Regions from separate parts of the Streptomyces sp. NBC_00078 genome, predicted to be linked through region 2. Evidence: riboswitches for the same ligand, from Rfam matches in the RefSeq annotation. Region 2 holds a riboswitch; the other holds the start of a gene.

Region 1 (5,943 bases), 5.0 Mb from region 2:
GTCGAGCACGGCCGCGTCGTCCAGGAGGGCACGCCCTCCGACATCGCCCGCCATCCCCGTACGGACTACATCGCCCGGCTGGTCGGCCTCAACCTCTACCGCGGACAGGCCGACGGCCACACCGTCCGCCTCGACACCGGCCCGGCCATCACCACCACCGAGATCCTGTCCGGCCCGGTCTTCGTGGCGTTCCCGCCGAGCGCCGTCACGCTCTTCCGGAACCCACCCACCGGCTCCAGCGCCCGCAACCACTGGCGCTGCGAGGTGGCCGGCCTGGAGACCCACGGCGACCAGATCCGCGCGGACCTCGCCGGCGAACTCCCCCTGGCCGCCGACCTCACCACGGTCGCCGCGGCCGAACTCGACCTGCGCCCGGGCACAACGGTCTGGGCGACGGTCAAGGCCACACAGACCCACGCATACCCGGCATAAGGCGCTCAAAGCTCTACCGTGATGCCATGACCCTGAGCATCCGAAACCAACTGTCCGGCACCGTCACCGCCATCACCCCCGGCGAGGCGATGGCCACCGTCGGCATCCGCCTCACCGGCGGCCAGGACCTCACCGCGGCGATCACTCTTGAAGCCGTGAAGGACCTGGCGCTCGCCCCGGGCTCCGCGGTCCGCGCCCTGGTGAAGTCGACAGAGGTCTCCCTCGCCACCGGCCCGGTCAAGGGCCTGTCCATCCGCAACCAGTTGCCCGGCACGGTCACCGCGGTCACCTCCGGCGGTGCGATGGCCTCCGTCAAGGTGACCGTCGAGGACGGCGAACTCACTTCCGCCATCACCAGGGACGCCGCCCAGGACCTCGGCCTGGCATCCGGCACAACGGTCGTCGCCCTGATCAAGTCGACCGAGATCTCGCTCGCGACGGCGTGACGCGAGGGGGCCCCGCCGAAGCGGGGCCCCCTCGTTCCGGCTCAGTTCTCGTACGCGTCCAGCGGCGGGCACGAGCAGACCAGGTTGCGGTCACCGAAGGCCTGGTCGATGCGACGCACCGGCGGCCAGTACTTGTCGGCGGCCGACACCCCGGCCGGGAAGACAGCCTCCTCACGCGTGTACGCGTGCTCCCACTCCTCACCGAGCGCGGCAGCCGTGTGCGGCGCGCCTCGGAGCGGGTTGTCCTCGGCCGGCCACTCGCCCGCCGCGACCTTCTCGATCTCCGCACGGATGGCGATCATCGCTTCGCAGAACCGGTCCAGCTCGATCAGGTCCTCGGACTCGGTCGGCTCGATCATCAACGTGCCGGCCACCGGGAACGACATCGTCGGCGCGTGGAACCCGTAGTCGATCAGCCGCTTGGCGATGTCGTCGACGCTCACACCGGTCGCCCTGGTCAGCGGACGCAGGTCGATGATGCACTCGTGCGCGACCAGGCCGCCGGGGCCGTTGTAGAGCACGGGGTAGTGCGGTTCGAGCCGCTTGGCGATGTAGTTGGCGCTGAGGACCGCCACCTGCGTGGCACGCTTCAGGCCCTCGCCGCCCATCAGCCGGACGTACGCCCAGGAGATCGGCAGGATCCCCGCGGAACCCCACGGAGCCGCCGAGATCGGCCCGACACCCGTCTCGGGACCGGCGGCCGGCTGCATCGGGTGGTTCGGCAGATACGGCGCCAGGTGCGCACGCACACCGACCGGACCGACCCCGGGACCGCCACCGCCGTGCGGAATGCAGAAGGTCTTGTGCAGGTTGAGGTGCGAGACATCACCGCCGAAGTGCCCCGGCTTCGCAAGCCCCACCAGGGCGTTGAGGTTGGCCCCGTCGACGTACACCTGCCCGCCGGCCTCGTGCACCTGCGCGCAGATGTCGGCGACATGCTCCTCGAACACACCGTGCGTGGAGGGGTACGTGATCATCAGCACGGACAACTCGTCGCGGTACTGCTCGATCTTCGCCCGCAGGTCCTCGACGTCGATCTCACCGTCCTCGGCGGTCTTCACGACGACGACCTTCATGCCGGCCATGACGGCGCTGGCGGCGTTCGTGCCGTGCGCGGAGGACGGGATCAGACACACGGTCCGCTGCTCGTCCCCGGCCGCCCGGTGATATCCGCGGACGGCGAGCAGCCCGGCCAGCTCGCCCTGCGAACCGGCGTTGGGCTGCAGCGACACCTTGTCGTACCCGGTGACCTCGGCGAGCCGCTCCTCCAGCTCACGGATGAGCGTGAGGTACCCCTGCGCCTGATCGGCGGGCGCGAACGGGTGCAGCTGCCCGAACTCGGGCCAGGTGACCGGCTCCATCTCCGTGGTCGCGTTGAGCTTCATGGTGCAGGAGCCCAGGGGGATCATGCCGCGGTCGAGCGCGTAGTCGCGGTCGGCGAGCCGGCGCAGGTAGCGCAGCATCGCGGTCTCGGAGCGGTGCTCGTGGAAGACGGGGTGGGTGAGGAAGGCGTCATTGCGCAGCAGGGCCTGCGGGATCGCCTCCCCGGCGGCCTCGTCCAGCGCCTCGATGTCACCCTCGACCCCGAAAGCGGCCCACACGGCACCCAGTTGGGCCCGCGCGGTGGTCTCGTCACAGGCGATCGACACATGGTCGGCGTCCACGAGGTGGAGGTTGACGCCGTTCTCGCGCGCGGCTGCGACGACGTCGGCTGCGTGCCCGGCGACGCGCGCGGTGAGCGTGTCGAAGTACGAGCCGTGCACGACCTCGACACCGCCGGCGGTGAGCCCCGCGGCGAGGATCGTGGCGTACCGGTGGGTGCGCTGAGCTATGCCCCTCAGCCCCTCGGGCCCGTGGTACACGGCGTACATACCGGCCATGACGGCGAGCAGCACCTGGGCGGTGCAGATGTTGCTGGTCGCCTTCTCGCGCCGGATGTGCTGCTCGCGGGTCTGCAGCGCCAGCCGGTAGGCCTTGTGCCCGTCGGCGTCCACGGACACACCCACGAGCCGCCCTGGCAGGCTGCGCGCGAACTTCTCGTGTACGGCCATGTAGCCGGCGTGCGGCCCGCCGAAGCCCATCGGCACACCGAACCGCTGCGTCGTACCGACGGCGATGTCCGCACCGAGCTCGCCGGGCGACTTCAGCAGCGTCAGCGCGAGCAGGTCGGCGGCGACGGTGACGAGCGCGCCGAGCTCGTGTGCCTGGTCGATCAACGCCTTGATGTCGCGTACGACACCGGAGGCACCCGGGTACTGGACCAGCACGCCGTTGATCTCACGCCCGGCGATCTCCGCCGGAATGCCCTCGCTGAGGTCGGCGACCACGACCTCCACGCCCGTCGGCTCGGCGCGGGTCTCGATCACGGCGACGGTCTGGGGCAGCACGTCCGCGTCGATGAGGAACAGGCCCTTCTTGTTCCTGCCCATGCGCCGGGACAGCGCCATGGCCTCGGCGGCGGCCGTGCCCTCGTCGAGCAGCGAGGCACCGGAGGTCGGCAGCCCGGTGAGGTCGGCGACCATCGTCTGGAAGTTCAGCAAGGCTTCGAGGCGCCCCTGCGAGATCTCCGGCTGGTAGGGCGTGTACGCCGTGTACCAGGCGGGATTCTCCATCACATTGCGCAGGATGACGGGCGGGGTGAAGGTCCCGTAGTACCCCAGCCCGATCATGGAATCGAGAACCTGGTTCCGATCCGCCAGCGAACGCAGCTCGGCCAGCACCTCGGCCTCGGTACGCGCGCCCGGCAGATCCAGGGCATCGGCGTTCTTGATCACATCCGGCACCGCGGCGGCCGTGAGCTCGTCCAGAGAGCCGTAGCCGACATGCGCGAGCATCTTGGCCCGAGCCTCATGATCGGGGCCGATGTGACGCTGCTCGAAGGGAATCCCCTTCTCGAGCTCGGAGAGCGGAATGCGATGGGCGGTCATTTGCGGAGGCCTCCTGGTCTGCCACGACCTTCGAGGGGTACCACGGCGCGGGTACCCGATCGGCCTCCCCCTCTGTCATCTCGACCTGAGAGCTTCACCGGATCACCCGAGGATGTCCGGCTTTCACCGTCGGTGAGAGCGGAAGCCGTCGACACCCGCCCTGCTTTCCAGAGTGACCTCGTCCGCGCGGTACGTGAGCCTGAGAGATTCCGGGGAGGATTTGCTCCTTCGGCGCCTCCGGTGGCGTCCGGAGGACTCTCCCGCACGGGGTCAGCAGCCGCTGTCAGCCTACCAGCGAGCGCACCACCCGGTCCTTCGAGTGGCCGCCTGCCCCTATGTGCTCTTTTGTAGTGCTTACGAATGAGTTGCGACCAAGTGGAGGGCCCGTGCAGACCGACATCGATCCGCGCAACCTGATCGGCCGCAAGGCGTTCGACCGCAACGGCACCAAGCTCGGCACCATCGACGAGGTCTATCTCGACGACGCGACCGGCGTGCCGGAGTGGGCGGCCATACGCACCGGCCTGTTTTCCCGGGACGCCTTCGTCCCCCTGGAGCCCAGTGAACTGGTCGAGGGCACCCTCCACGTCCCCTTCGACCGCACTCTCATCAAGGACGCCCCCGACTTCGGGGTCGGCCGCCACCTCTCCCCCGAACAGGAGCTTCAGCTCTACCACCACTACGGTCTCGACATCGCCTCTCCTCCCTCGGTCCCGGACCGGTCGTTCGGCAGAATCGCGGGCGCGGAGGATGCCGACGCCTGAGGCACGTCAACATGGGTCCCCCTTCACGGAAGCCCCGGATCCACCCGCCACCAACGGCAGCGGATCCGCCTGCTCCAGATCGGGGTCGTCGGTCCGGAACGTCCGCACCCGCCCCGGCTCCGAGTCGGGCGTCTCGAACCGCACGGTGACCCGCCCGAGCCCGCTGCCCTGCACCCACCCGTGCCCGAACCCGGCATGCCGCACGTCGTGCCCGGCGGGCCAGCGCCGCTCGGCGGGTGTCTCCTGCTCCGGTGCGGGTTCGTCCGCCGTCTCCTCCACCGACACCTCCGCCCGCTCCCCCGCGGCCTGCGCGAACAGATCCTCCTGCGTGTAGTCGGCGAGCCCGCTGACCCCGACACCGAGCAGTCGTACGCCACCGGTGGTGTCCACCATGTCCAGCAGCCGGGCGGCCGCCTCCCGCACCACTCCCGGATCGTCGGTGGGCCCCCGCAGCGTCTCTGAACGGGTGAGCGTCGAGAAGTCGTAGCGCCGCACCTTGAGCACGATGGTCCGCCCCGAAAGCCCCGCGCCGCGCAGCCGCCGCACGCACCGCTCGGCCAGCCGCTGCACCTCGAGGCCCACCCTCAGCCGGTCGTGGATGTCCACGTCGTAGGTGTCCTCGACCGACACCGACTTGGCCTCACGCTCCGCGACCACGGGCCGGTCGTCGTGTGCCAGCGCCATGGCGTGCAGCGCGTGCCCGTGGGCCTTGCCCAGCAGCCGGACCAGCTCGTCCTCGCCCGCCTCGGCGATCTCGTCGACCGTGGTGATCCCGGCCCGCCGCAGATGGTCCCCGGTCGCCGGCCCCACTCCCGGCAGCGTCCGCACCGACATCGGCCCGAGCAGCGCCCGCTCGGTCCCCGGCTCGATCAGCACCAGCCCGTCCGGCTTCGCCTCCTCGGAGGCGATCTTCGCGAGCATCTTGGACGCGGCGAGGCCCACGGACCCGGTGAGCGCCGTACCTGCCCGTATGTCGGCCCGCAGCTTCTCACCCACCAGCCGCGCCGACGCCGCGTCCCAGGCCACCTCCCCGGCCTCCAGATCCACGAAGGCCTCGTCCAGGCTCAGCGGCTCCACGAGCGGCGACAGCGAGTGCAGCAACCCCATGACCTGCTCGCTGATCGACCGGTAGAACCCGAAGCGCGGCACCAGATACGCGGCGTTCGGCGCCAGCCGCCGTGCCTGGGCCATCGGCATCGCCGACCGCACCCCGAACACCCTCGCCTCGTACGAAGCCGTCGCGACCACGCCTCGCGGCCCCAGCCCGCCCACGATCACGGCCTTCCCACGCAGGCTCGGCTTGGACGCCTGCTCCGCCGAGGCGTAGAAGGCATCCATGTCGAGATGCAGGATCGTGGGCGCGTTTCTCACATG
Region 2 (5,943 bases):
CCTCGGCGAAGTCCTCGGCCGTGAAGCCGCGGGTGGCCAGGGCGGGCGTGCCCACCCGCAGCCCCGACGTCACCATCGGCGGGCGCGGGTCGTTCGGGACGGCGTTGCGGTTGACCGTGATGCCGACCTCGTGGAGACGGTCCTCGGCCTGCTGCCCGTCCAGTTCGGACTCGCGCAGGTCGACGAGGATGAGGTGGACGTCGGTGCCGCCGGAGAGCACGTTGATCCCGGCCTCCCGGGCGTCGTCGGCCGTCAGACGGTCGGCGAGGATGCGCGCACCCTCCACCGTACGCCGCTGGCGCTCCTTGAACTCCTCGCCGGCGGCGACCTTGAAGGAGACCGCCTTCGCCGCGATCACGTGCTCCAGGGGACCGCCCTGGAAGCCCGGGAAGACGGAGGAGTTCAGCTTCTTCGCGAACTCCTTCCTCGCGAGGATGATCCCGCCGCGCGGACCGCCCAGCGTCTTGTGGGTGGTGGAGGTGACCACGTCCGCGTACTCGACGGGGTTCGGGTGCAGGCCCGCGGCCACCAGGCCCGCGAAGTGCGCCATGTCGACCCACAGGTACGCCTCGACCTCGTCGGCGATCCGGCGGAACTCCGCGAAGTCCAGCTGCCGCGGGTACGCCGACCACCCGGCGATGATCACCTTGGGGCGGTGCTCCTTGGCCAGCCGCTCAAGCTCCGCCATGTCGACGAGACCGGCGTCGTCGACGTGGTAGGCGACGACGTTGAACTGCTTGCCGGAGAAGTTCAGCCGCATCCCGTGGGTCAGATGCCCGCCGTGCGCCAGGTCCAGGCCGAGGATCGTGTCGCCGGGCTGGGCCAGCGCGAACAGGGCCGCCTGGTTGGCGGAGGCGCCGGAGTGGGGCTGGACGTTGGCGTACTCGGCGCCGAACAGGTCCTTGACCCGGTCGATGGCGATCTGCTCGGCGACGTCGACGTGCTCGCAGCCGCCGTAGTAGCGGCGGCCGGGGTAGCCCTCGGCGTACTTGTTGGTGAGGACCGAGCCCTGGGCCTCCATGACCGCGACCGGGGCGAAGTTCTCCGAGGCGATCATCTCGAGGGTGGACTGCTGCCGGTGCAGCTCGGCGTCGACCGCGGCGGCGATCTCCGGGTCGAGCTCGTGCAGGGGAGTGTTCAGTGCGGACATGCGTCTACGGCTCCTCAGCCGGCGTTCTGGGCGGTGTACTCGTCGGCGGAGAGCAGGTCGCCCGGCTCGTCCGTGACGCGGATCTTGAAAAGCCAACCGCCCTCGAAGGGGGCCGAGTTCACCAGGGACGGGTCGTTCACCACGTCCTCGTTGATCTCGGTGATCTCACCGGTGACGGGGGAGTACAGGTCGCTGACCGACTTGGTCGACTCCAGTTCGCCGCAGGTCTCGCCCGCGGTCACGGCGGAGCCCACCTCGGGAAGCTGGGCGTAGACGACATCGCCGAGCGCGTTGGCCGCGAACTCCGTGATGCCGACCGTCGAGACGCCGTCCTCGGCGGCCGACAGCCACTCGTGCTCCTTGCTGTAGCGCAGCTGCTGGGGGTTGCTCATGGCCTGAATTCTCCTGTACGCGAGGGAGTGCTGATGAATGGGTGACTGCTGGATACGCGTGTGAGCAGGGAAGATGTGCGCGGGGTCACGTCCGTGGACGGGCCGCCCGCCGCCCAGTTTCTACTTCTGGCGCTTGTAGAACGGCAACGCCACGACCTCGTACGGTTCGTGACTGCCCCGGATGTCCACGCCCACGCCGGGCGCCCCAGGGGCCGCGTGCGCCGCGTCGACGTACGCCATCGCGATCGGCCTGCCCAGCGTGGGGGAGGGCGCACCGGAGGTGACCTCGCCGATCACCTCACCGCCGGCCACGACCGGGTAACCGGCGCGCGGGACCCGGCGGCCCTCGGCGACCAGGCCGACCAGGACGCGCGGCGGGTTCGACTCGGCGCGCGCGGCGGCCTCCCGCAGGGCCTCGCGGCCCACGAAGTCGCCCTCCTTGTCGAACTTCACCACCCGTCCGAGCCCGGCGTCGAAGGGCGTGAGCGAGGTGGACAGCTCGTGCCCGTACAGCGGCATGCCCGCCTCCAGGCGCAGGGTGTCCCGGCAGGACAGTCCGCAGGGGACCAGCCCGGCGGACGCGCCGGCCTCGGTCAGCGCCTGCCACAGCTTCTCCGCGTCGCCGGGGGCGACGAACAGCTCGAAGCCGTCCTCGCCGGTGTAGCCGGTGCGCGCGACGAGGGCCGGGACGCCGGCGACGGTGCCGGGCAGGCCGGCGTAGTACTTCAGGGCGTCGAGGCCGGCGTCGGTGAGGGAGGCGAGGATGCCCGCGGCCTCCGGGCCCTGCACGGCGATGAGCGCGTACGCGTCCCGGTCATCGCGCACCTCGGCGTCGAAGCCGGCGGCCCGCTCGGTGAGCGCGTCCAGCACCACCTGGGCGTTGGAGGCGTTGGCGACGACCAGGTACTCGCTCTCGCCGAGCCGGTAGACGATCAGGTCGTCGAGGATGCCGCCGTCGGCCCGGCAGATCATGGTGTAGCGGGCGCGGCCGACGCCGACGGAGGCGATGTTGCCGACCAGGGCGAAGTTCAGGAGCTGGGCGGCCTGCGGGCCGGTCACGGCGATCTCGCCCATGTGGGAGAGATCGAAGAGTCCGGCCTTCGTCCGTACGGCGAGATGCTCGTCGCGCTCGGAGCCGTAGCGCAGGGGCATGTCCCAGCCGGCGAAGTCGGTCATCGTCGCACCGAGGGAACGATGCAGGGCGTCGAGCGCGGTACGACGGATGTGGGTACTGCTCATCGGACGGTCGTCTCCCAGGGCATAGCGGGACAGGCGAGGGCATTCCTCCCCATCTGTCATCGGAACCTGAGAGGTTCGCCATGACCGCTCGCGGCATGGCTTGCACCGTGGGTGGGACCACCGGGAACGGCGGCCCGCTTTTCAGATGTGCCTCGCCCGCGCGGTAACGGGGCCTGAGAGATTCAAGGGAGGGACTTGCTCCTTCGGCGCCCCAGCGATCTGGTGCTGGGGACTCTCCCGCGCGGATTCAAACGGCCGGTATGCAGTTGGCGCGCACATCATCGCACGCCGGGTCCGAGGGTGGCAGGCCCGGTCTGTAACCGGCTTGTGGCAAGGCGATCACGAAAACACGAGACACCGCGCATTACCTTCTCTTTACACTCGGAGGGCAGGGGACTCCGAACCCGGCCCCAGGGGAGGACGATCACGGTGGACAGGACCACGGCGTACGCCACGAGCCCGGCCGTCGCGCTGCCCGAGCAGCCCGCGGCCCCGGCCCAGGAGGCGTGTGGCGTCCGGCCGGAACCCGTGGTCCGCGATCTGCGCGACCGTTCGGGGCGCAGCCCGCACGCCCTGCTCTTCGGCCCCCGCGATCTCGTGGTGGTCACCGGCCTGCCCGGCAGCGGCAAGTCCACGCTGATGGAGCGCGCGGTGCGTGGCGTCCGTATCGACTCGCAGGACGCCCGCGACCGGTGGGACGCCCGCGCGTCCCGCTTCCTGCCGTACGCGGTCTACCGCCCCCTCGTCCGGCTCGCCCACTACGCCGGGCTGCATCGCGCCCTGCGCGGCGGCGAGGGCGTCGTCGTGCACGACTGCGGCACCCAGGCCTGGGTGCGGGGCTGGCTGGCCCGCGAGGCCCGGCGCCGCGGCGGCACCCTGCACCTCGTGCTGCTCGACGTCCCGCCCGGCGCGGCGCTTCTGGGCCAGCGCGAGCGCGGCCGCGGCGTCTCCCGCTACGCGTTCCTGCGTCACCGCACGGCGGCCGGCCGGCTGATCCGTGCGGTGGAGCGGGGCGATCTGCCCGAGGGGGTCGGCTCGGCGGTGCTGCTGGACCGGGACGCGGCGGACGTACTGCGCAGGATCGGCTTCACGGGCTGACCCCTTTGTCCGTCCCACCCGTTAGCCTTTCCGGGCACAGCAGTGGTTCTCAGCAGGCAGTGGTTCTCAGCAGGCGGTCGGACACAGATGGACTTCCCAGCGGATCTTCCCGCGGACTTTCCCGTACAGGCACACCCCCATCCGCACGGCGGATGGCCAGGCAACGAACTGGAGGAGGTGCTGTCGGCCTCCCTCGGCATGCCCTCGGCGGGCGGCCGGATCATCGAGGTGCTCGGACGCAGCTTCGTCTGGGTCCCGCTGCCCAGCGGCGGCGGCCCGAACAGCGGCCCGCTCGACCTGCCGACGCTGGAGATCGAGGGCCAGGCCTATGTCCCGGTCTTCAGCTCCGAGGAGCAGTTCCGCCAGGTCGTCGGCTCGCACATGTCGTACACGATCGCCCCGGCCGTCGAGTTCGCCCGCGGGCTGCCCCCGCAGGTGGGTCTCGCGCTCAACCCCGACGGCGTGGTCGGCGTCCCCCTTCCGCCGGCCGCGGTCGCCGAGCTGTGCCGGGTGGGCCGCACCCCGCTGGACGGCCCGGCCGCCGGCGCCCGCGTCAAGCTCTTCGAACCGGACTGGCAGGACGACCCGGTCGACTTCCTGGCCGCGGCCTGTGCCGAGTTCGCGCAGACGGGCGTGGTCGTCACGGCCCGCCGCTGCCTCGCCCTCGTCGAGACGGCGGCCCCGGTGATGTTCGTGGGCGTCGAACTCTCCCAGCGGGAGGGCGACCTGCGGGCGCTTCCCCTGGCCGCCCTGGAGCGGGCGGCGACCGCGGTTCCCACCCCGTGGCCGGTCAACCTGGTCCTCCTGGACGTGACGGACGACCCGGTGGCGAACTGGATGCGAGAACAGGTGCGCCCGTTCTATACGGGTGATCACGTGTGAGCGCCGCCAGGGGCGAAGGCACAACAAGTCCGGCACTCCCGGGCGCTTAAGCTGTTGGCAGAAGTGGGCAACTTCCAGAAGGGGCGGTACACGTGAGCGCCAGCGGCACCACGACCGGGACGGTCGAGCACATGCTGCGCCAGGTGACGCCGGGGCGCTACGACGCCTACGAGGCACTCCTCCGCGCACTGGCGGCCCCCGGCGCCGGCCAGATCTGGATGCTCCTGTGGCACGGCCAGGCGGGCTCCCCGGACGCCCAGTACGGAAACATGGAGGTCGAGGGCTACGGCTACGCGCCGTGCGTCACCTCCGCCCAGGAACTCTCGGCCAGCGGCTGGAACAGGTCCTACGAGGTGGTCGACGGCCTGGACGTGGCCCGGACCCTGTACCCCGACCACTTCGGCCTCTGGCTCAACCCGCACGCCCCGGGCGGCGGCCTGGGCATCCCCTGGCTCGACCTGCGCCGTATCGCCACCGGCCTGGAGCGCCAGGCCGCCGGCCCGCTGCGCCTGTCGGATCCCGCGATCGAGATCCCGCAGTTCTACGCCCTGCTCACGCAGAACGCCCACCGCACCCCGTCCGTCCGCTCGCTGCGCCGGGCCTGGGTGCAGCCGGCGCTCGGGGCGCCGTATCTCGCCATCGGCCTGGACGTGTACGACACGAGCCCGCCCGCGGTGGACTCGGTGCGGGCGATGATGCAGCAGTCCATCGGCGCCGTCCCGGACGGACTGCCGGTGTCGACGGTGGCGATGTCCGACGAGTACGACCCCGTCGCCCTGTGGATGCGCGCGAGCGCCCGCCCCTTCTACGACCGCGAGGCCCACGCGGCGGCCCCGGCGCAGGCTCCGGTATCCGGGTACGGCTACCCGCCGGTGCACGGCGGATACTGAGACGGTCGGCTTGGTCCGTACCGGGTCAGGGCTGATCTGCGCGCGTAGATAGCGCCAGAAGATCCTTCTATGTTCTGGATGTCCGCAATGAACCCCGTCCGACCGCCGTTACCCGCTGTCCGGATAACGGAACACACCAGCCTGCATCACGTTTACGCATCCTTTCCCCGTCAAGTCTGGCAACAGATCGCCAAAGCGTTGAAGACTCCCGCTCCAGGGGGGTTCGCCCCCGTGTATTACGGACTGATCACGCCGCTACAGCGGCAAGTGCGGGCCGGCTACCGCCGGTTGA

The links. A riboswitch is a leader RNA that binds a small molecule or an ion and turns the genes downstream of it on or off. The one in region 2 is predicted to bind glycine.
Region 1: another riboswitch for glycine. It lies ahead of gcvP (aminomethyl-transferring glycine dehydrogenase); the one in region 2 lies ahead of gcvT (glycine cleavage system aminomethyltransferase GcvT).

Annotation. Positions count from the first base shown of each region.
Region 1 covers NZ_JAPELX010000001.1:1,407,246-1,413,188, forward strand. Annotated here, with positions in the region: gene OOK07_RS06555 (ABC transporter ATP-binding protein) at 1-432, shown strand, start outside; gene OOK07_RS06560 (TOBE domain-containing protein) at 459-878, shown strand; gene gcvP (aminomethyl-transferring glycine dehydrogenase) at 920-3,805, opposite strand; glycine riboswitch at 3,983-4,078, opposite strand; gene OOK07_RS06570 (PRC-barrel domain-containing protein) at 4,192-4,569, shown strand; gene OOK07_RS06575 (DNA polymerase IV) at 4,576-5,940, opposite strand.
Region 2 covers NZ_JAPELX010000001.1:6,452,035-6,457,977, forward strand. Annotated here, with positions in the region: gene glyA (serine hydroxymethyltransferase) at 1-1,150, opposite strand, end outside; gene gcvH (glycine cleavage system protein GcvH) at 1,165-1,542, opposite strand; gene gcvT (glycine cleavage system aminomethyltransferase GcvT) at 1,663-2,781, opposite strand; glycine riboswitch at 2,825-2,932, opposite strand; glycine riboswitch at 2,933-3,031, opposite strand; gene OOK07_RS30455 (AAA family ATPase) at 3,205-3,879, shown strand; gene OOK07_RS30460 (enhanced serine sensitivity protein SseB) at 3,967-4,761, shown strand; gene OOK07_RS30465 (enhanced serine sensitivity protein SseB C-terminal domain-containing protein) at 4,854-5,651, shown strand.